Regions from separate parts of the Orrella marina genome, predicted to be linked through region 3. Evidence: predicted binding sites of a transcription regulator. Region 3 holds the regulator's gene; each other region holds the start of a gene.
The links. The regulator sigma-54, encoded in region 3, starts transcription at its own class of promoters, with help from an activator protein. The targets are predictions, from matches to a motif close to TGGCANGNAANCTGCTTT.
Positions count from the first base shown of each region.

Region 1: DBV39_RS05285 ([protein-PII] uridylyltransferase) is a predicted target of sigma-54. The motif match lies at 4,382-4,399, and genes of this name have one in related genera.
Region 2: DBV39_RS07775 (urease accessory protein UreD) is a predicted target of sigma-54. The motif match lies at 4,739-4,756, and genes of this name have one in related genera.

Region 1 covers NZ_CP028901.1:1,188,893-1,195,688, reverse strand. Annotated here, with positions in the region: gene frr (ribosome recycling factor) at 1-119, opposite strand, end outside; gene pyrH (UMP kinase) at 132-848, opposite strand; gene tsf (translation elongation factor Ts) at 1,273-2,151, opposite strand; gene rpsB (30S ribosomal protein S2) at 2,299-3,054, opposite strand; gene map (type I methionyl aminopeptidase) at 3,385-4,200, shown strand; gene DBV39_RS05285 ([protein-PII] uridylyltransferase) at 4,412-6,796, shown strand, end outside.
Region 2 covers NZ_CP028901.1:1,733,895-1,740,690, forward strand. Annotated here, with positions in the region: gene DBV39_RS07745 (urease accessory protein UreF) at 1-238, opposite strand, end outside; gene ureE (urease accessory protein UreE) at 235-894, opposite strand; gene ureC (urease subunit alpha) at 906-2,618, opposite strand; gene DBV39_RS07760 (urease subunit beta) at 2,615-2,962, opposite strand; gene DBV39_RS07765 (hypothetical protein) at 2,949-3,233, opposite strand; gene DBV39_RS07770 (urease subunit gamma) at 3,306-3,608, opposite strand; gene DBV39_RS07775 (urease accessory protein UreD) at 3,673-4,698, opposite strand; gene bamC (outer membrane protein assembly factor BamC) at 5,001-6,152, opposite strand; gene dapA (4-hydroxy-tetrahydrodipicolinate synthase) at 6,152-6,796, opposite strand, start outside.
Region 3 covers NZ_CP028901.1:3,263,640-3,270,435, reverse strand. Annotated here, with positions in the region: gene DBV39_RS14920 (peptide chain release factor 3) at 1-1,287, shown strand, start outside; gene DBV39_RS14915 (hypothetical protein) at 1,364-2,035, shown strand; gene rpoN (RNA polymerase factor sigma-54) at 2,146-3,573, opposite strand; gene DBV39_RS14905 (hypothetical protein) at 3,589-4,269, shown strand; gene leuA (2-isopropylmalate synthase) at 4,761-6,473, shown strand; gene DBV39_RS14895 (ferritin-like domain-containing protein) at 6,474-6,796, opposite strand, start outside.

The sequences.
Region 1 (6,796 bases), 2.1 Mb from region 3:
TGGTCTAGCAATCCGGTTGATGCACGCCCAGTGCGGATCTTGGCAAGACTCGACTTCAGGGCTTCGATCGACTTGCCCATCTTGGTGTCGGTGGATGACTGAATTTCGTTGATGCTCATAGGGATCCTACCTTATACGTGAACGAGTGTGCCCTCATCCTCACCGTCGATGGCTCTTTGCAAAGCACCATGCTTGTTGATGGAGAACACACGAATCGGCAATTTCTGGTCGCGACACAATGCAAAGGCTGTCGCGTCCATCACTTCAAGCCGCCGGGCAATCACCTCGTCAAAACTGATGCGAGAGTAACGCGTGGCGGACGGGTCTTTGTTGGGGTCGGCGCTGTAGATACCGTCGACTTTAGTGGCCTTGAGAACAATCTCGGCACCCATCTCGGCCCCCCGCAAGGCAGCGGCGGTGTCGGTTGTAAAGAACGGATTACCCGTACCCGCCGCAAAAATGACGACCTTGCTCTCTTCGAGATAGCGCAAAGCCTTGGGGCGAATGTAAGGCTCGACGACCTGCTCGATCTTGAGAGCGGACTGAACCCGGGCGTCGACCTTTTGATGTTTGAGTGCGTCTTGCAGAGCGAGCGCATTCATGACCGTGGCCATCATGCCCATGTAGTCAGCCGTGGCTCGATCCATTCCCTGCGCACCGGGAGCAACCCCGCGGAAAATGTTACCCCCGCCGATGACGATAGCGAGTTGAACCCCCAGGCGGACCACCGAACTGACTTCTTCAGTCATTCGCACAATAGTGCTGCGATTAATTCCGTACGAATCCTCTCCCATGAGCGCTTCGCCGGACAGTTTCAACAAAACACGCTTGTGTCGCTGGGCGGGCATGATGTTTCCTATAACAATGGCTGGTTTGGTGGACAGACAGCCTGAACGGCTTGTGCCGGTGACTGTCAATCTTGTTTAATCTTCAATTTTGCGTGAAGTACAACGGTAAGTGAACGATGGTCAAAGGAGAAAGGTAATCGAGCCTGACGATGAATCTGGCTTGCAGGACCCGCTCTTGCAGATTGACTCACTGCAATGAGTCCTGACTTTCCTGAACCGCAGAACCCCCGAAGTTTAAACGATTCGAACGCATCAGTAATAGCCACAGTGGTCATCGCCAGATCGCATGGTTTTTTACATCTCGCCCGGACCCGGTCTTGCGTCATTGTCGGCCGAGAGTGGCTGTCCGATAACCTTCAACCCAAAAAAAACCGAGTCGGCTCATAAACAAGAACCGGCTCGGCTTCGGACCGACAGTCAGCAATCAGGCGTTACCAGCAGCCGTTGCAGCCACTTCCGCGGCAAAGTCAGTGACTTTCTTCTCGATGCCTTCGCCCACGACAAACAGTTCAAATGCCTGAACCGATGCCCCTTTTTCTTTGAGCATCTGAGCAACCGACTGCTTGTCGTTCTTGACGAACGGTTGTGACAGCAGAGCCACTTCCTTCAGGAACTTCTGAACCGAGCCTTCGACCATCTTCTCAACGATCTCGGCCGGCTTGCCCGATTCAGCCGCCTTCTGGCGCGCAACTGAGCGCTCAGCTTCTTTGTCTGCATCCGGAACACCCTGCTCGTCAATCGCGCGTGGCTTGGAAGCGGCGATGTGCATTGCGACGTCCTTGCCGACTTCGTCACCACCTTTGATGTCGACCAGCACGCCAATCTTGCCACCGTGAACGTAGCTGCTCAGGCCGTGCTCGGAAGCCAGGCGCTTGAAGCGGCGAACCGCGATGTTCTCGCCAATCTTTCCAACGAGAGCCGTGCGGGTGGATTCGACCGTACCGTCGCCCATTGCCAGTTCGGATAGCGTGGCAACGTCAGCGGGGTTCTGGGTTGCGACCAGGTCAGCGATTGACTGGACAAAGTTGATGAAGTCCTCGTTCTTCGCGACGAAGTCGGTTTCGCAGTTGACTTCAACAATTGCGCCAGTCTTGCCGTCGGACTGGATGCTGATGCCGACCAGACCTTCAGCGGTCACTCGGCTTGCTGCCTTGCTGGCCTTGCTGCCAAGCTTGACTCGCAGAATCTCTTCTGCACGCGCCAGGTCGCCCTCGGCTTCGGTCAAAGCTTTCTTGCACTCCATCATGGGTGCGTCGGTCTTTTCACGCAAGGTCTTGACCATTGCTGCGGTGATTTCAGCCATATCTACTCCGTCTTGTGACATGCCCGCCTGGCCGGGTTGCTGGCTGGCATGTGCGTTAATTCAATTTCTGCATCAAGTTCATTGGCGTCACCAGTTATGGTGACTGGCATCCGGCTTTCTGAGCCAGATGCCAGGCTAGAGGCCTGGTCAGGCCTTCTCGCCACCGTCTTCCTGGACTTCAACGAACTCTTCGCCTTCCTGGATAGCTTCGATGACACCGTTGACGGCTTGCTCACGGCCTTCAAGGACGGCGTCTGCCATGCCTGCTGCGTACAAGGTGATGGCTTTGGCAGAGTCGTCATTGCCCGGAATGACATGATCAATGCCGTCAGGCGAGTGGTTGGTGTCAACGACCGCGACAACAGGAATGCCGAGTGTCTTGGCTTCTGCGACAGCAATCTTGTGGTAACCGACGTCGATCATGAAAATCACATCGGGCAGACCGTTCATGTCCTTGATGCCGCCGATCGATTTGTTGAGCTTGTCCATCTCGCGAGTGAACAGCAGTGCCTCTTTCTTGGGCATGCGCTCGAGACCACCATCGGCGGCCAGCGTTTCCATTTCCTTAAGACGCTTGATTGAGCTTCTGACCGTCTTGAAGTTGGTCAGCATGCCACCGAGCCAGCGGCTATCAACGAAAGGCATGCCGCAACGAGCTGCTTCGCTAGCAATGATCTCGCGAGCGGCGCGTTTGGTCCCGACAAACAGAACGGTGCCGTTCTTGGCAGCAACCGAGCGCACAAACTTTGCAGCGTCGGCGAATTTCTCGACGGATTTCTCGAGGTTGATGATATGGATCTTGTTGCGCTGACCAAAGATGTAAGGAGCCATCTTGGGGTTCCAGTAGCGCGTCTGGTGTCCGAAGTGGACGCCAGCTTCCAGCATTTCACGCATCAATGACATGAATAAATCTCCGAGGGTTAGGTCTTGCAATGTGTCTGCACCGAAGGCCGGGTTAAGTCAGGTGAAACCGGCAGCATTCAGCACCCTGGTGACGCATTACGCTATTTGATCCGGCCTGAAGGCTGTTATCCTGACGGGGATGCATGCACAGGATCCCGGATCTCGAAGAGATTTCGGAAAGCTTGCGATGACACCCTTGATGCCGGGAAAGACGGCCAACTTTGTCGGACCGGACCGCGAATTTCCGCGTTACGAATCGTGTTTCTCTGACCCGGTTTTACGGAAAGCCTATAATTCTAACCTTTTTACGGGTTTCTACTCAACTGCCTTATGCCATTGGTCACCGACCCCTCCGATCTGGACAAGATGCGCGCTGCATGCCGTGACGCAGCCAAAGTACTTGATTACCTCACTCCCTTCGTCAAACCGGGCGTCACGACCGGCGAACTTGACCGTCTGACGGTTGAGTACATCACTGATGAACTCAAGGTCAAATCGGCCACCATCGGATATGCGCCGCCTGGTTATCCACCGTTTCCTGGTGCCATCTGTACTTCGGTGAATCATCAGGTGTGTCACGGCATACCGGGTGACCGGGTACTCAAGGCGACCGATATCGTCAACATTGATGTCACCATCATCAAGGACGGCTGGTTTGGTGACACGAGTCGAATGTATTACGTCGGGGAACCGTCAATCCAGGCCAGGCGTCTGACCGAAACAACGTTTGACTGCATGTGGCTTGGGATCATGCAGGTCAAGCCAGGCAAAACGCTTGGCGATATCGGGCATGCAATTCAGAAACATGCCGAATCGCTCGGTTTCTCGGTCGTCAGAGAGTTTTGTGGGCACGGTATTGGCCGCAAGTTTCACCAGGATCCCCAGATTCTGCATTACGGACGCCCGGGATCGGGTCAGGTGCTCGAGCCCGGCATGATCTTTACCATTGAGCCAATGATCAACGCCGGCAAACGTGATATCCGACAGCTTGGCGATGGCTGGACCGTGGTCACTCGAGATCACAGCCTCTCAGCACAGTGGGAACATTCTGTCCTCGTCACGGAGACTGGTCACGAGGTTCTGACCATTTCGGACAACATGCCGGCACCACCCGAGTGGGCGAACACGGGTGTCAGCGCTGCCTGATCAGGCAGCGCTGAACACAGATTCTCTGCAATCGACCGGAAGGTGTCGGGACAGCCGGATTTTCTCCAGAATGTCGACATCCTTCTGCCCCGGTACTCAAGCGTGCTGCACGAGTAGTTGTCGCAGGTGCTGTGAGCGGGTTGCCTGACGATGGTGAAATGGATGAAGTGGGTGGAGATCATGGCGTGAAATTTGTTTGTGCGGAGAAATCATGAGCGTGTCTGCGATCCCGACAGTCGTGTCTTCATCGGTCAGAACCGTCGCACAGATCAGAGATGATCTGAAGCAGAGTCGTGAGACTGCGATCGCGGCTTACCGGGAGCGAGGTAACGCAGACCGACTCCTGCATGATCTGCGACGCGCTACTGACGAGGCACTACGTGCCCTGCTGCGTCTGCATCCGCTTCCTCGACACGCCGCCCTGACAGCAGTGGGTGGGTACGGTCGTGGCGAACTCTACCCCTATTCGGATGTTGATCTGCTGATTCTCCTTAGCCAAGCACCGACACAGCAGGAAGAGTCCTTGCTGGGTGAGCTGGTCGCTTCACTATGGGACTTGGGCATCGAACCCGGATACAGCGTCCGGACCATTGATCAGTGTCTTGAGGAGGCTCGCGCCGACATCACGGTCGAGACATCGCTGCTGGAGACGCGCTACATCGCCGGGCGGCGTTCGCTGGTCAAGCAGTTTGACAAAACGATGTTTGCCCAACTCGATGCCCGTGCTTTTTTCAGAGCCAAGCTCGCCGAGATGCGGCAGCGTCACGTGCGTTTTCAGGAGACGCCCTACGCGCTTGAGCCCAACTGCAAGGAGTCGCCTGGTGGCCTGAGAGACTTGCAGGTGATTCGCTGGATGGCGCGTGCAGCCGGCTTCGGTAGCAGCTGGGCCCAGATCGCCCGTAGCGGCGTTCTGACCAACCAGGAGGCGCGTGATCTTCGCCGGGCAGAGCTCGCGTTCAAGCGTCTGCGCATAGAGCTGCATTTGCTGACCAACCGGCGCGAGGACCGACTGTTGTTCGATTTACAGCATAGCCTGGCGCAAGCCTACCGGATCCAGCCGAAAACGACACGGCGTGCCAGTGAGATCCTCATGCAGCGATACTACTGGGCAGCCCGATTGGTGACCCAGCTCAACACAGTGCTGGTGGAAAGTCTGCAGGCAGAACTGTTCCCGGTGGGGCGTGACAAGGCTGTTGCGCTCGACACGTATTTCTACAACCTGCAGGGACGTCTGGACATTGACGATGATCAGGTTTTCAACAAGCAGCCTGAGCTGCTTCTCAAAGCGTTTCTGATCGTCCAGCAACACCCCGAGATCACGGGCATGTCCCCGCGGACCTTGCGCGCCATCTGGCATGCCCGCTGGCGCGTGGATGCCAGGTTCCGGCAGAACCCGGTCAACAAACAGGCATTTCTGAGCATTCTGCAGCAGCCACAGGGCATCGTGCACGCCTTGCGCCGCATGACCATGCTGAACATCTTGCCGCGCTATCTGCCCGTGTTTCGTCGCGTGGTTGGACAGATGCAGCACGATCTGTTTCACGTTTACACAGTCGATCAGCACACTTTGCAGGTGGTGCGCAATCTGCGTCGCTTCACCATGCCTGAGCACGCACAGGAGTACCCGCTGTGTTCCAAGCTGATCGCCAACCTTGATCGCCACTGGCTGCTTTATGTGGCGGCTCTGTTTCATGACATTGCCAAGGGCCGCGGTGGTGACCATTCCGAACTCGGCGCGGTCGATGTGCGCAAGTTTGCACGGGAGCACGGCCTGGCAGAAGAAGACACCGATCTGGTGGTGTTTCTGGTTCGCAATCATCTTCTGATGTCCCAGGTGGCTCAGAAGCAGGATCTGTCCAATCCCGCCGTCATTGACACATTTGCCAGAAAAATTGGCAGCAGTCGACGGCTGACCGCTCTGTACCTGCTTACCGTGGCCGACATTCGTGGCACCAGCCCAAAAGTCTGGAACGCCTGGAAAGGCAAGCTGCTTGAAGACCTTTTCTATTTGGCCCGCGCGGCGCTTGGCGGTCAGCCCGAAACTACCAATACCGTGCTGCAGCAGCGGATCGCCGAAGCAACCCGACTGACCCGGCTCAGTGGGCTGCTTGATGAGAGTCGCGAGAACTTCTGGCGTACTCTGGACGTGGCCTATTTTCTGCGACACGACGCGCCCGATATCGCGTGGCACACCCGCAACCTGCATTTCCGGATCAGCCCGGCCGAACCGGTGGTCAAGGTCAGACCCGTTATTGGTGGCGAGGGAATGCAGATCATGGTCTACACCAACGATCAGAGTGACCTGTTTGCGCGCATCTGCACCTATCTGGGCCGACGTAAGCTTGATGTGCAGGATGCCCGGATTCACACAACACGCCATGGCTACGCTCTGGACAGCTTTGTGGTGTTGCCCACCTCAGGCGAGACAGATTTGCGTTCGCTTTCGACGTTGATCGAGCATGAGCTGCCTGATTATCTGCTAGGCCGCGAAGTCAAGGCCCTGAAGACCCGTTCAGGTATGACCCACCGCCCTTCCCGTCTCTCTCGCGCCTTTCCTGTCGATCCGATCGTTGAGCTTCGCCCGGATGAGGGCGGC
Region 2 (6,796 bases), 1.5 Mb from region 3:
GCCAGTAAGGCAGATCCTGACGCGCCAGGACCAGAATCAGCGCATCGCGAATCCAGTGTGCAGCGCTGTCACGGTCGCTGATCAGTCCGTCTTCATGCGCCTGCTCAAGGCCTTGCGAGTAGGCAAAGCCACCCACAGGCAGACCGGTACTTCCCAGATGCATCGCATCGACCAGTGAACTGACCGACCATCGCATGGCTTCTGATGCATCACAAGCAGAAGCGGTAAGGTCCATCATGACCGCGCCTGCCTGGCTTCGTGCGCCTGGCGCGACAGCATCTCACCAACATGACCCATTTCTGCGTCCATCGGATCATCATCACGTTGGTGATGCCCGTGATTTGCGCCCTGCCGACCATCGACGTGCAAATGTAGATGCGCGTGTCCGGAACCATGCTCGTGCGAACCGGCATATGCACCGGATTCGGGAACGAAAGGTGCCTCGACACGATTAACCCGAGCCCCAAGCCGAAGAACCAGGTCAGCAAGCACTGTATCGGGCTCAATCAAAACTGCCTCAGGCAGTAACATCGCCGGCACATGACGATTGGCCAGGTGATACACAACTCGCATCAAAGCAAACGGGCTGTCTGCCTCAATACGCAACAGCGGCTCGTTGGCAGCCACAATCTCGACACAGTGGCAACCGCACGCAGACAACAGACGATCACCTGGATGCATCGACTGCCTTGCGGGCAGAATGATGGCTGCCCCCTGCCCGTCCGGCAAAAGACATGCCAGTCGGGAGCGGTTACGCTGATGACTGGTAAGCGCCAGTTTTTGCACCGCCATTTGGTTGATGACCGCGGCCAAAGTCGTCTTTCCAGAGCGTCCGCCCCCCGGTCCGGATGCCATGCCGGACGCCGCAACGCAAGTCTCGAAACGGATTGTCATCGCATCTCCCTCTAGAACAGAAAATAGCGTTGTGCCATGGGAAGTTCATGAGCAGGTTCACAGTCCAGCAGCACCCCATCCGCATGAACTTTGTAGTTCTCGGGATTGACAGTAATCCGTGGCATTGCATCATTGAGCAGCATGTCGCGCTTGGAGATCTGGCGCACGCCACGAACGACCCCCATCAGTCGCCTCAGACCAAGCTGTTGCGGCACCCCGTTCTGACTGGCTGCCTGCGAGATAAACGTCATGCTGGTTGTTGCCATCGCCAGACCTGCCGTTCCAAACTGGTCGCGGTAGTGCACCGGCTGCGGAGTAGGAATTGAAGCGTTCGGATCTCCCATGAGAGCCATGGCAATCATCCCGCCCTTGACGATGATGGACGGCTTGACACCAAAGTAACCGGGGCGCCAGAGCACCAGATCAGCCAGCTTGCCAACCTCGACCGACCCGACCTCGTGAGATATCCCGTGCGCGATCGCTGGATTGATTGTGTACTTTGCGACATAACGTCGGATACGCAGATTATCGTTACTGGCACTGTCCGTAAGCCCGCCATCGCTAAGCGAGCCGCGCTGAACTTTCATCTTGTGCGCAGTCTGCCAGGTGCGAGTAATGACTTCGCCCACTCGCCCCATTGCCTGGCTATCCGACGAGATCATGGAAAACGCGCCAATGTCGTGCAGGATGTCTTCAGCTGCAATTGTTTCACGCCGAATCCGACTCTCCGCAAAGGCGATATCCTCTGCGATCGAGGCATCCAGATGATGGCAAACCATCAGCATGTCCAGATGCTCGTCGATGGTGTTGATCGTGTATGGTCGGGTCGGATTGGTTGAGGACGGCAGCACATTGGGCTCACCGCAGGCCCGGATGATGTCCGGCGCATGTCCGCCTCCCGCCCCTTCCGTATGATAGGTGTGAATCACCCTGCCATTGATCGCGGCCAGCGTGGCCTCCACGAAACCGGACTCATTCAGCGTATCGGTATGGATGGCGACCTGCGTGTCTGTCTGATCGGCTACAGTCAGACAGTTATCAATCGCCGCCGGCGTGCTGCCCCAGTCCTCATGCAGTTTGAGTCCGATAGCGCCAGCCTGTATCTGCTCATGCAAGGGCCCGGGCAAAGACACATTGCCTTTGCCTAGAAACCCCAGATTCATCGGATAAGCCTCGGCCGCCTGCAACATGCGCGCAATATGCCATGGTCCTGGTGTCACCGTTGTCGCCAGCGTACCCGTCGCGGGTCCAGTTCCGCCTCCAAGCATGGTTGTCACACCGCTTGCCAGTGCGTGCTCGATTTGCTGCGGGCAGATAAAGTGGATGTGACTGTCGACGCCTCCGGCGGTCACAATCATGCCCTCGGCCGCGATGATCTCCGTGGCAGGACCAATAACGATCGACACCCCTGGCTGAACATCCGGATTACCTGCCTTGCCGATTCCCTGGATGCGACCATTCTTGATGCCGATATCGGCCTTGACGATTCCCCACCAGTCGATGATCAGCGCATTGGTCAGCACCGTATCGGCACAATCTTGTGACATACGCTGCGACTGACCCATTCCATCTCGAATCACTTTGCCGCCGCCAAACTTGACCTCTTCCCCGTACACGGTATGGTCCTTCTCCACCTCGGCAATGAGCGCAGTGTCCGCAAGTCTGATCCGGTCTCCGGTTGTCGGACCGAACATCTCCGCATACGCCTGTCGGGATATCTTCATCTCGCACCCTCACTATCTGACCGCTGTTTGAAAAGCTCGTCAAGGCCACCCATGACCCGTCCCTGAAATCCATAGACATGACGATCGCCGGCAAACGCAACCAACTCGACTTCACGCTCCTGACCAGGTTCAAATCTCACGGCAGTCCCGGCCGCGATGTTGAGCCGGAACCCTCTTGCTGCCTCGCGATTGAACGAGAGCAGATCATTTACTTCCGCGAAGTGATAATGCGAGCCGACCTGCACAGGACGATCACCCCGATTGACGACCCGAACAAGCAGTGTCGGGCGGTTCACATTCAATTCAAGTTCGCCTGGGTCGACCAGTAGCTCACCGGGAGTCATGTGAATCTCCCGTTCTGGCCTGATTCGATCTGATGGTCTTTGTTTGCACCATCGTGGTTGTTGTGCCGCGCTGTCTTCGCGCACGCAAGACGAGCAATGCAACCATCAAGACCAGTGCCAGCAGCAGAATGGCCCCACTATCTTCCAGCATATGCAGCACTGCGTGCCAAGGTGTGTTCCCGTGCCCGTCATGGGCCAAGGCCACTCCAGACACGAAGAACCCTGCCAGCGCCCCAAAATAAGACCGCAACCCAGCAATAATCAGACCCATGATGAACTCCTTTGATAAATGAAACGGGAAAAGAAAACAGGCACTAGCAGCCACAGATGTGTGTTATCCGGATCAGATAATCGGATGGTGAACAGTGACCAGTTTGGTGCCATCCGGGAACGTGGCCTCTACCTGAATATCAGGAATCAACTCGGCCACCCCTGGCATCACCTGATCCCGCCTCAAAACCTCACGCCCCGATGCCATCAACTCGGCAACAGTTCTTCCGTCTCTAGCCCCCTCCAGAATGGCAGCCGTGATCAAGGCGATTGCCTCCGGAACATTCAGCTTTAGCCCACGCGCAAGCCGTCGCTCAGCCAGCAGGGCAGCAGTGAAGATCAGCAACTTGTCTTTCTCTCTAGGTGTCAGGTCCATGAAGATTCCGCTTGAAGGTCAGTACGTTGAAGTGTCGAGGTATCGAGGATCAAGATCATGGATATCAGGTCGCCCATAATCTCGGCGTATGAGGCTGGCGTCTGATCCAGCGTGGTCGCACCCAGTGCCACAGACGCTCGAACCGGCTGCGCAAGATCGAGGCACTGGCAAGCGATCGCATAACCAGTACACGAGGATGAATTCTTGAAAAGGCAATGTCAGGGTGCGTCTGCCTAGCCGCATCAAGCAGGTCGTCAGTCACAGGATCTGACGCGCTAGTGACCATCCACGCTGTCTGGCAACTGTCACACCCGGAAAATCCAAGTGGGGACTGAAACAGCGGATCCGAACCGCACAGACGCATACGATCAATCCATACCCGCTCCGGCCCGAATTGCAACTGCATCCGCTGATCAAACATTCCGGTCTCAAAGGACTCATCGCATCCTCTACGTCCAAAAATGAGCTGATCCCAACCGAACATCTGACCCTGGGGTCCTATATTCATGTCTATCAATGATCTGACCCGGGCCTGATCAAAGACAATTGTCTCTGCGGGCAACCACTCGAGAACACCCTGCACATCGAGTGCGATAGTTTGTGACGCCTGCTCCGATGAGCCAAACGCGCCATACCATTTAGTCGCCGCTGGTGTGAGAATCAGACCATGACTGTTGGCCTCGACCTGAACGTCTACGCAAAGATGATCCGAGCAGGCGATGCCGCCCGGCGGATGAATCATCACCGCATGACAACAGTCCTGACCTTCCGGATACAAGGCCTTCTGAATCCTGAGTGGGCCCACGTGTCGATGACGCAGTACGGTCTGGCGAACCCGTCTTTTGTCAGGCGACGAATCACCACCTGAGACACCAGGCGCGTGTGGCCGAACGTCGGGATTAACGTCGGGATTAACGTCAGCACGGGCGCTGAAACGCAATTCCAGAGCAGCACGCCAGCCGGTTGGTCCATCCTTGACTGATGCCGAAGCAGCGGCGGCCGCTGCATCATTACCCCCGTCGCGCACAGCCAGGATCCGCCGGTGGCTACGGCGATCGTCAGTCTCTGCACGAGTCAACGTTGTCAGCATCAGGAATCCCGCCATGTCTCAGATCAAACATGCTGAATATCATGCAAGTTTCATGCCAGCGGGATTCATTCAAGTGCACCCGGAGCGAGCCGTGAGAATTCAGGCACAGATCCGGTGCAAAATAAAGCAAGCTACCCAGAGTGGTGCAATATCGAGCACCACCCTGGAACACAATCCTGCTTCTGGAGCCTTCGGAATAAAAAAGCCCCAGAGCAGTGCCAAAGGCAAAGTTCCGGGGCTTGGTATAACAGAGGCATCGAGTCAAGGGGTATCGACCCGACGCTCGTCTGTTTACAGCGTGATCAGAGTCGCTCGGAAAGGACAGTCAGAATCCGCTTGCCAGTTGCGGTCGCATCCTGGACATTGTCAGGGTCGTAGACACGAACAATAGTCCTGTCACCGTCGGCTTGCAGGTTCAGACGATACAGTTGCGCGGGAGCCGGTGCTTCTGCACCGAACAGCTTGGCAAAGAACGATGGTTCTTCACGCGACTGTCCCGTGTCGGTATCCACATAACGCACGTAGAAGTTACCGGCAGAACGATCTCTGTCTTCAACTGCAAAGTTACCGGAATCAAGCGCCAGGCCAACGCGACGCCAGCTCTGATCAAAGCCGTCCTCAATCACAAACATGCCATCGGTGCTGATCAGGTTCTCGACGACCGGGGCCAGTTGCTGCTCCTGGGCGGACATCATCTTGCGACGCGCCTCTTCTGAGCTCTCTCCTAGAAACACCATCATACGGGCCAACATGGCAGCATTCAGGCCGGGATCCTCACGACCTCTATCCCAGCGAACCTGATCATCCTCGATTCCATAACGTTGCTCAACCATATGCTCGTGACTCACGTAAATCGCAGTACGATTCTCACCGTCACGCTCGAAAATGGTCCTGAACTTGTCACGTTCCCCGCTGTCGTATGCAGTCTCGAGCACTGAGCCAAGCAGTTGTCGCAACCAGGACTCCGGGATCTTTGCCCGGTTCTCGGCCCAGTTGGTAATCATGATGCCAGCTTTGGGATCAATCACTTCAAGGTTAAAGCCGTTCTCGTACCAGAACTCCTCAATCTTCGGAAACAGCGCACTTGGCGGACTGTCTACGATCAGCCAGCGAAGGTTGCCGTCACGCTTGACTTCGATGCCTGGATAGGTCGGCAACACAGCAACCTGAGTCAGCGCGGATGATCCACGCTGGTCAGCAGCACCGGTCTGGTTCTGAAACTGGCTGTAGGTCGTGACACCGGTTGCCGGCGCCCGATACCGCGGATCTGCGGCAGCCTGCGTCAAATCAGGAGGAATGCTCAGAGGGTCTGTGCGCACAACAGACTGGTAATCGACAGCGTTTTCTCCACCGAGGGTTTCTTTGACCGTCTGACAAGCTGACAGCGACACCGCCAGGCCCACCATACATGACACTTGCACTACCCGACCAATATGGCCGCCTGAAATTCTCATCACAGTAAATCTGCCTCCACCAACGCAGCCCGTAGGCCCTCATGAAACTGGGGACCCAACTCACACAGTGGCAGTCGAATACCACCCGAAATACGCCCCATCTGTGCCAGCGCCCACTTGACCGGGATTGGATTGCCTTCAACAAACAACAATTTATTGAGCTTTGCAAGCTTGCTGTTGAGCTCTCTCACGCGAACCAGATCACCCTCAAGCGCAGCAATGCAAAGCTCATGCATCGCGCGAGGAGCGATGTTGGCCGTCACTGAAATATTGCCACGTCCTCCAAGCAGAATCAGAGCTGCAGCGGTAGGGTCATCACCACTGATGACTTGAAATGAATCCGGCAGTTCCCGCATCAGCATGCCTAGACGGCCAATGTCACCCGTTGCATCCTTGATGCCAATGATGCCGGGCACCTGAGCCAGACGCACGATTGTCTCGCTGGACAGGTCTGCGACCGTGCGCCCAGGAACGTTATACAAAATAGTCGGAAGCCCGACCGCTTCCTGTATCGCCACGAAGTGGCGATACATCCCTTCCTGCGACGGTTTGTTGTAGTAAGGAACGACGGACAGACCAGCCTTGGCCCCCACGTTACTCGCGTGCTCGGCCAGATGGATCGCCTCAGCGGTTGAGTTGGCACC
Region 3 (6,796 bases):
GTGATCGACGGCGCCAACGGTGTCGAACCTCAGACATTGCGGTTGCTTGAGGTCTGTCGCGCCCGCCAGACACCCATCATCACCTTCATCAACAAGTTCGATCGAGAGGTCAAGCAGCCACTGGATCTAATTGCCGAAGTCGAGTCTCATCTCAAGATGGATGCGGTACCCCTGACCTGGCCTGTTGGCATGGGCAAGGCGTTTGGTGGCGTGTTCGATATCCGGCACGACCGAATGCGCTTGTTCCGGGCAGGCCGGAACAAGTTTGACGAATCCGATCAGGCTTTCATCGAGGGTCTGGACAATCCCGAGATCGGCAACCGCTTCAACGAGTCCTGGGTTCAGGCACTCGATGAAATCGAGCTCATCCGGGAGGCTTCCCCGACCCTTGACCGTCAAGCGTTCCTGGACGGCAGGCAGACGCCCGTTCTCTTCGGCTCGGCCATCAACAACTTCGGGGTGCAGGAAGTCCTCGACACTTTAGTCGAGATGGCTCCTTCCCCCGGTCCCCGCAAAGCGCTAGAGCGCACCGTCGAGCCTGATGAACCCAAGTTCACCGGGGTGGTTTTCAAGGTTCAGGCCAACATGGATCCTGCCCATCGAGACCGCGTCGCTTTCGTGCGGGTCAGTTCGGGACGCTTCACACGCGGTATGAAGTTACGTGTGAGTCGCACCGGCAAAGACATTCGACCCAACAATGTGGTGTCATTTCTGTCGCAACGTCGCGAACTGGTTGAAGACGCGGTCGCCGGAGATATCATCGGCATTCCCAACCACGGCATACTGCACCTGGGCGACGTGCTGACCGAAGGCGAGACACTGCACTTCACCGGGTTACCCTTCTTTGCGCCTGAGCTCTTCCAGGCAGTTGAAGTCAAAGATCCGTTGCGAACCAAGCAGTTGCGGGTAGGGCTGACGCAACTCGGTGAGGAAGGTGCCATCCAGGTCTTCAGGCCAGAGGCTGCGGGCGGGGCGATGCTGCTTGGCGCAGTGGGGGTCCTGCAGTTTGAGGTCGTTGCCCATCGCCTTAAAACAGAATACGGTGTCGAAGCCCGGATGATGCCGTCAAGGTACAGTCTGGCTCGGTGGGTTTCGGCAGAAGACTCGAAGGAATTGCGCAAGTTCCTGGATGCAAACATGGCAAATATCGCCTACGATGTTGTTGATGCGCCCGCGTTTCTGGCATCATCTGTTGCCCAGCTACGGGTTGCACAAGAGCGGTATCCGCAGATCCAGTTTCATACAATGCGTGAACACGGTGGCAAAGTGTTTGATCAGGCGGGCTGATTCTGACCCTCGGCAGGTCCCCTTGCTTCATGCTGACAGGCGTAAAGCCCGCACCTATTAACGTTGATGTTCCAAGATGTCCTGGCGATTCCTGATTTTCTTTGTGGTGTTCTGCATGGCCGGTTCTGCTCTGGCGGGAATGGTCGTGGGCAACTGGCTGGTCAGCGAAGCGCCTGTTGTCGACGAAGGTACACGCACAAACGCAGGACTGAATACTGAGCAGGTTCTGGACGCATCTGGTCGGCCCCTTGCCGGCATTGCGCCGCAGCCGCTAACTGACGGCACGCTCGGCGTTCCACAGAACCGGATTCAGCCAATGTGGGAAATTCAGGCTGTCTCTCTGTTTGACTCGAACCTCGATCCGATGGTGTCACTGGCGATCGGCAGTCAGAGTTTCACTATCGCTGATGTGCTCAATCAAGCGGGTGCCGGACTCAGTGACGGTTCTTCAGACATTGCGACCTTAGACGTCACGCAGGGCGGCGGTGGATCTTCCGCGAATGATCGGGTCGGAGACATTGCCAGACAGCAGGGGGGAAGCGGCAACACACAGGGTGGCTCGGCTCCTGGCAACTGGCAGCAAGCACTTGATGAGGCAATCCGTGCCTGCGACTCGGTTGGCTTTTTCAGTCGGCCGGGATGTATCGAGCAGGCTCGCCAGCGGTTTTGTGGGCCGAACAATGCCTGGGGACGTTACCGCCACTGCCCGGCCCAGCAGGGTTTTGGTCCCTCTGGCGGTGGTGCCTGACAAGGCGGGTCACTCACCTTGCAAGCTCTCTGACCCCTGTCGTTCCCGTCGTGAGGCCGTCACGGCCTTGTTACGACGTCTGGACCGGTGTCACCTACCGCCTTCCTTGCTCAGACAATCGATGCCTGGGACTTACGCAGTGATGCCGTCGGAATACGCATCTGTTCCCGATACTTCGCCACGGTCCGCCGGGCAATCGTGATGCCCTGCTCCTCAAGCAGTTTGACCAACTGTGCATCCGAAAGAGGTTTGGCACGATCCTCGGACTGAATGAACCCTTTGATTCTGCTCTGGACAGCCGTCGAGGATGTAGCCTCCCGACCCTCGGTACTTAATCCGCCCCCAAAAAATCGCTTGAGCTCCACCGTCCCAAACGGTGTCAGCATGAACTTCTGAGTAGTCGCTCTGGAAACCGTCGACTCATGCAACCCTAGTTCTCCAGAAATTTCTCGCAACGTCAGGGGACGAATGGCTCCCCATCCCTCATCAAAGAACGCTTGCTGGTGGTCGGCAATCGCCTGAGAAACTCGCATGATTGTCTCGAATCGCTGCGACACGTTGCGAATCAGCCATCTTGCTTCCTGCAACTGCCCGTGCAAGGCAGTGTGCTCACCGCTTCGGGCTGAGCCAAGCGCCTGGGCATAGACTTCGTTGATACACAATTTAGGAACCACTGACTCATTGAGCTGGATCTGCCACCCCTTGGCAGTTCGTCGCGCAATCACATCGGGCACAGCAAAATCAGCGGCTGGACGTGTCCACTGGCTTGCGGGACGGGGGTTCAGGCGCCGTATGCCTGTACAGGCTTGTTGCAACAAGTCAGCAGGGCAGTCAAGCTGTTCGCGCAAACGGCCAAGATTACCCGTTGCCAGCGTGTCAAGGTGATGCTGGCAAATCTCCCGGCCCAGCGCAAGCACCTGTTCATCGGCGAACACCGGCAACACGGCGAGATCCGGTTGTTCCAGTTGCAGCAGCAGACACTCGGACAAATCCCGTGCACCAACACCCGGCGGATCGAAGGACTGAAGCAGCCGCAGCGCAGCAGCAAGCTCATCCAGTTCAACACCGGTTTGCGGATCCAGCATGGACAGCACTTCTGGCAATGAGGACTCCATCATGCCGTCATCGTTCAGATCGTCGATCAGCAACGACACCAGCGCGGCATCGCGTTCGCTGACATGGGTCGTCCCCAGTTGTTGTAACAAGTGCTCGCGCAAGGATATCTCACCCGCAGACTCAGGTCGTTCGAGTTGCTCATCATCGCGCTCACGTCGCAAACCGCCTGCGGGCGTCTCGGCTGCCGTTTGTGGCGATGGTTCGGCCTCAATGGTCTGCACGGGTATGTCATTGCCGTCCGTTCCGGTATCTGCGGCTTCAGACGGCTCCGGCGTGTCAAGCAGAGGGTTCTCTGCAAGGGCCCGTGCCACCTCAAGTTCAAGATCGAGCGTAGAAAGTTGCAACAATCGTATAGACTGCTGCAATGCGGGGGTCAGCGTCAAATGCTGACCCATGCGAAGCTCGAGAGACTGACGACTCATTAGTGAATTAATCCGATGCAAACAAATAGCCGATCGACCACAAGCCGGGACGATACCCGGTCCCTGAGCACCACCATCAGAAAACTTCTGCTGCCCACCCGCCTGTTACAGGCGGGTGTCATCGCTGCAGTCGTCATCATCTGGGTCTGGATTGCCCAGCAAATATTGCGGCTGGGCGGGATGATTCGCTACGACGGTCTAAAGTCCCTGGGACCTGAGTTCGTCAGGATCATGACCGATATCAACCCATACCTTTGGTGGGGTGTGGTCGCCATTCTGAGTCTGATTGTACTTTCAGTCACGCGCACCTGGCTGATCAACAGCCAGAAACGTTCCCGAACCGTCCTGGTGCCCGTTGCAGATGTACAGAGACTCGCAAACACACTCTCGGTGGAAGGCATCCAGGTACTTCGCTGGGTCTGGGACGAGAGCGCGGACCCGGTCACGGTCGGCGATCTGATCACCACGCGTCAGCAGCTTGGTTCGGGGCGGGTACGCAAACTTGCGATGGCACAGGCACAGGCGCTTGCGCTGGCTTCTGCAAGCAAGCCACCCTCGTTCAACATGCGCGACGCTGACACACCACAGACTCGGCCAGAGCCCGTTATCGACTCGCGTGCAACAGAAAGCGGCGAGCGCAAGGACCCACCGACGATCCGTGCTGAGCCCAGGACACGCAGCGAACCCAGCTTGTAAGCGAGATCGCCATCATCTGATTCCCGTTCCAGTCATGGTCGGGAGATGAAGGTTCTGACTGGTGTCGTGGATCCGACCCGCACGTCCGAACACGATGTGGCCTGAGACCCGCAAACGGGCAGCAAGCTCGGGTCAATGACCCGATCAAACTTGCATTTTTCCTCAGAATATGTTTTGCTATAGACATGAATACCTCAATGGGTCCTCGCGAGATGATTGCACAGGCAGCAACGCTGTCGGCTTTTGCTCGTCAGTGTGCTTCGACCAGCGCACGGGACGCCATGTCTTCGGCAACCCTCGCCACCAACTCCCTATCCCTACTACTAGCGATCGGTTGCCGGGCCTAGTGCCCCGTGGCAAGTCCGGCAGCCTAGTGCCACACCTGTGCGGTGATGCACGATTCGTGCGCTCGCGGGCACACTCCAGTTCAAAACCATTCACATTTAAATCGTTGCCAGTTGGCCCCGCCGATCGGGGCGAGAGAGGATTCCATGTTGACCGACCCATCCAAGAAATACATTCCCTTCAAGCCGTTCACAAAAGACTTTTCTGAGCGAACCTGGCCAAGCAAGCGCATCACTCATCCTCCAGTCTGGATGAGCACCGACTTGCGTGATGGCAACCAGTCCCTGATCGAGCCCATGAGCGTCGAGCGCAAGCTGCGCTTTTTCGAGATGCTGATCAAGACTGGCCTCAAGGAGATCGAGGTCGGCTTTCCGTCGGCTTCGCAGACAGACTTCGACTTCGTGCGCAAGCTCGTTGACGAAAACAGGATCCCTGAAGACGTCACCATCATTGCCCTTACCCAGTCACGTCCAGAGCTGATCGAACGCACGGTCGAAGCCGCGGCTGGCGCCAAGAAGGCCATGATCCACCTCTACAACGCCTGCGCCCCGGCGTTTCGCAAAATTGTGTTCAACATGTCCCGCGACGAGGTCAAACAAGTCGCCGTTGACGGCACTCGCTGGGTGATGGAAAACATGGCCAAGCATCCAGAGACCGACTGGTACTACGAGTATTCGCCTGAAGTGTTCAGCACCACCGAGCCTGAGTTTGCCCTGGACGTCTGCAACGCGGTAACCGAGGTGTGGAAACCCACCCCGCAAAAGAAGATTGTGTTCAACCTGCCAGCCACTGTAGAGGCGACAACGCCGAACATGTACGCGGACCAGGTGGAATTCATGCACACACGCCTGAACAAGCGTGACAGCATCGTCATCAGCGTCCACCCTCACAATGATCGCGGCACAGCCGTGGCTGCAGCCGAACTGGCCATGATGGCTGGTGCGGACAGGGTCGAGGGATGCCTTTTCGGGAACGGTGAGCGTACCGGCAACGTGGATCTCGTCACGTTAGCGCTTAACCTCTACACACAGGGAATCCATCCCGGGCTCGACTTCTCGGACATTGACGAAGTGCGCCGTTGCGTCGAGTACTGTAACCAGTTGCCTGTTCATCCGCGTCACCCCTATGTCGGGGACTTGGTGTTTACAGCATTTTCCGGGTCACACCAGGATGCGATCAAGAAAGGACTGGCCCAGCAAAAGCCAGACGCAGTATGGGAGGTTCCCTATCTGCCGATCGATCCGGCTGACCTTGGCCGTACGTACGACGCAGTCATTCGCGTAAACAGCCAGTCAGGCAAGGGTGGTGTGTCCTATCTGCTCGAGCAAGAGCACGGGCTGGTGTTGCCTCGCCGCCTGCAGATCGAGTTCAGTCGGGCCATCCAGCGCGTAACCGACGAGACAGGCCGTGAAGTCACATCCGACGATGTATACAGCCTGTTCTTCAAGGAGTATCTGGGCAAGAGCAGCCCCTGGAAGCTGATCAAACATCGCATCACAGGTGATCCATCTGCTGCGCAAGGACAACACTTTTCGATTGATGCAGAATTCGATGTCAACGGCCAGCGTCAATCCCTGAGCGGACAAGGCGACGGGGCAATTTCGGCCTTCGTCAACAGCCTGAGCCTGCCCGTACGGATTGTGGACTACCACGAGCATGCCATCGGGACTGGGACAGAAACGCGGGCGGCCTGCTATGTAGAAGTCAAGATCGGTGACTCGCTGCCAGGATTCGGTGTCGGCGTAGATGTCGATATCGTGACTGCTTCGTTCAAAGCCGTTCTCAGCGCAGTGAACCGTTACATTCAGGAAAACGGCATGGAGGCTGTGGAGGCCAGCACAACCAGCACGACCGCCTGATCAGGTGTCTTGCTGAACCAGTCGCGATAGCTCAGCCTCATCAAAGCCGGCTTCGCGACGAGCCTGCAGGTTGAACGGCCCCCGTACTCTGGGGGCCGAGTATTTCTGTCGTAGAACCTGTTCTGCCTGCTCACTGTCCAGCCCTCGTTGCTCACAGCACCAGTGATACCAGCGGTTGCCGATCGCGACATGACCGATCTCTTCGCGCAGAATCACATCAAGAATCTCGGCACCACGCAGATCACCCGCCTGGTAAAGCTTCTGACGAATCGGCGGAGATGCATCCAGCCCTCTTGCTTCAAGCGTTCTGGGAACCATCGCCA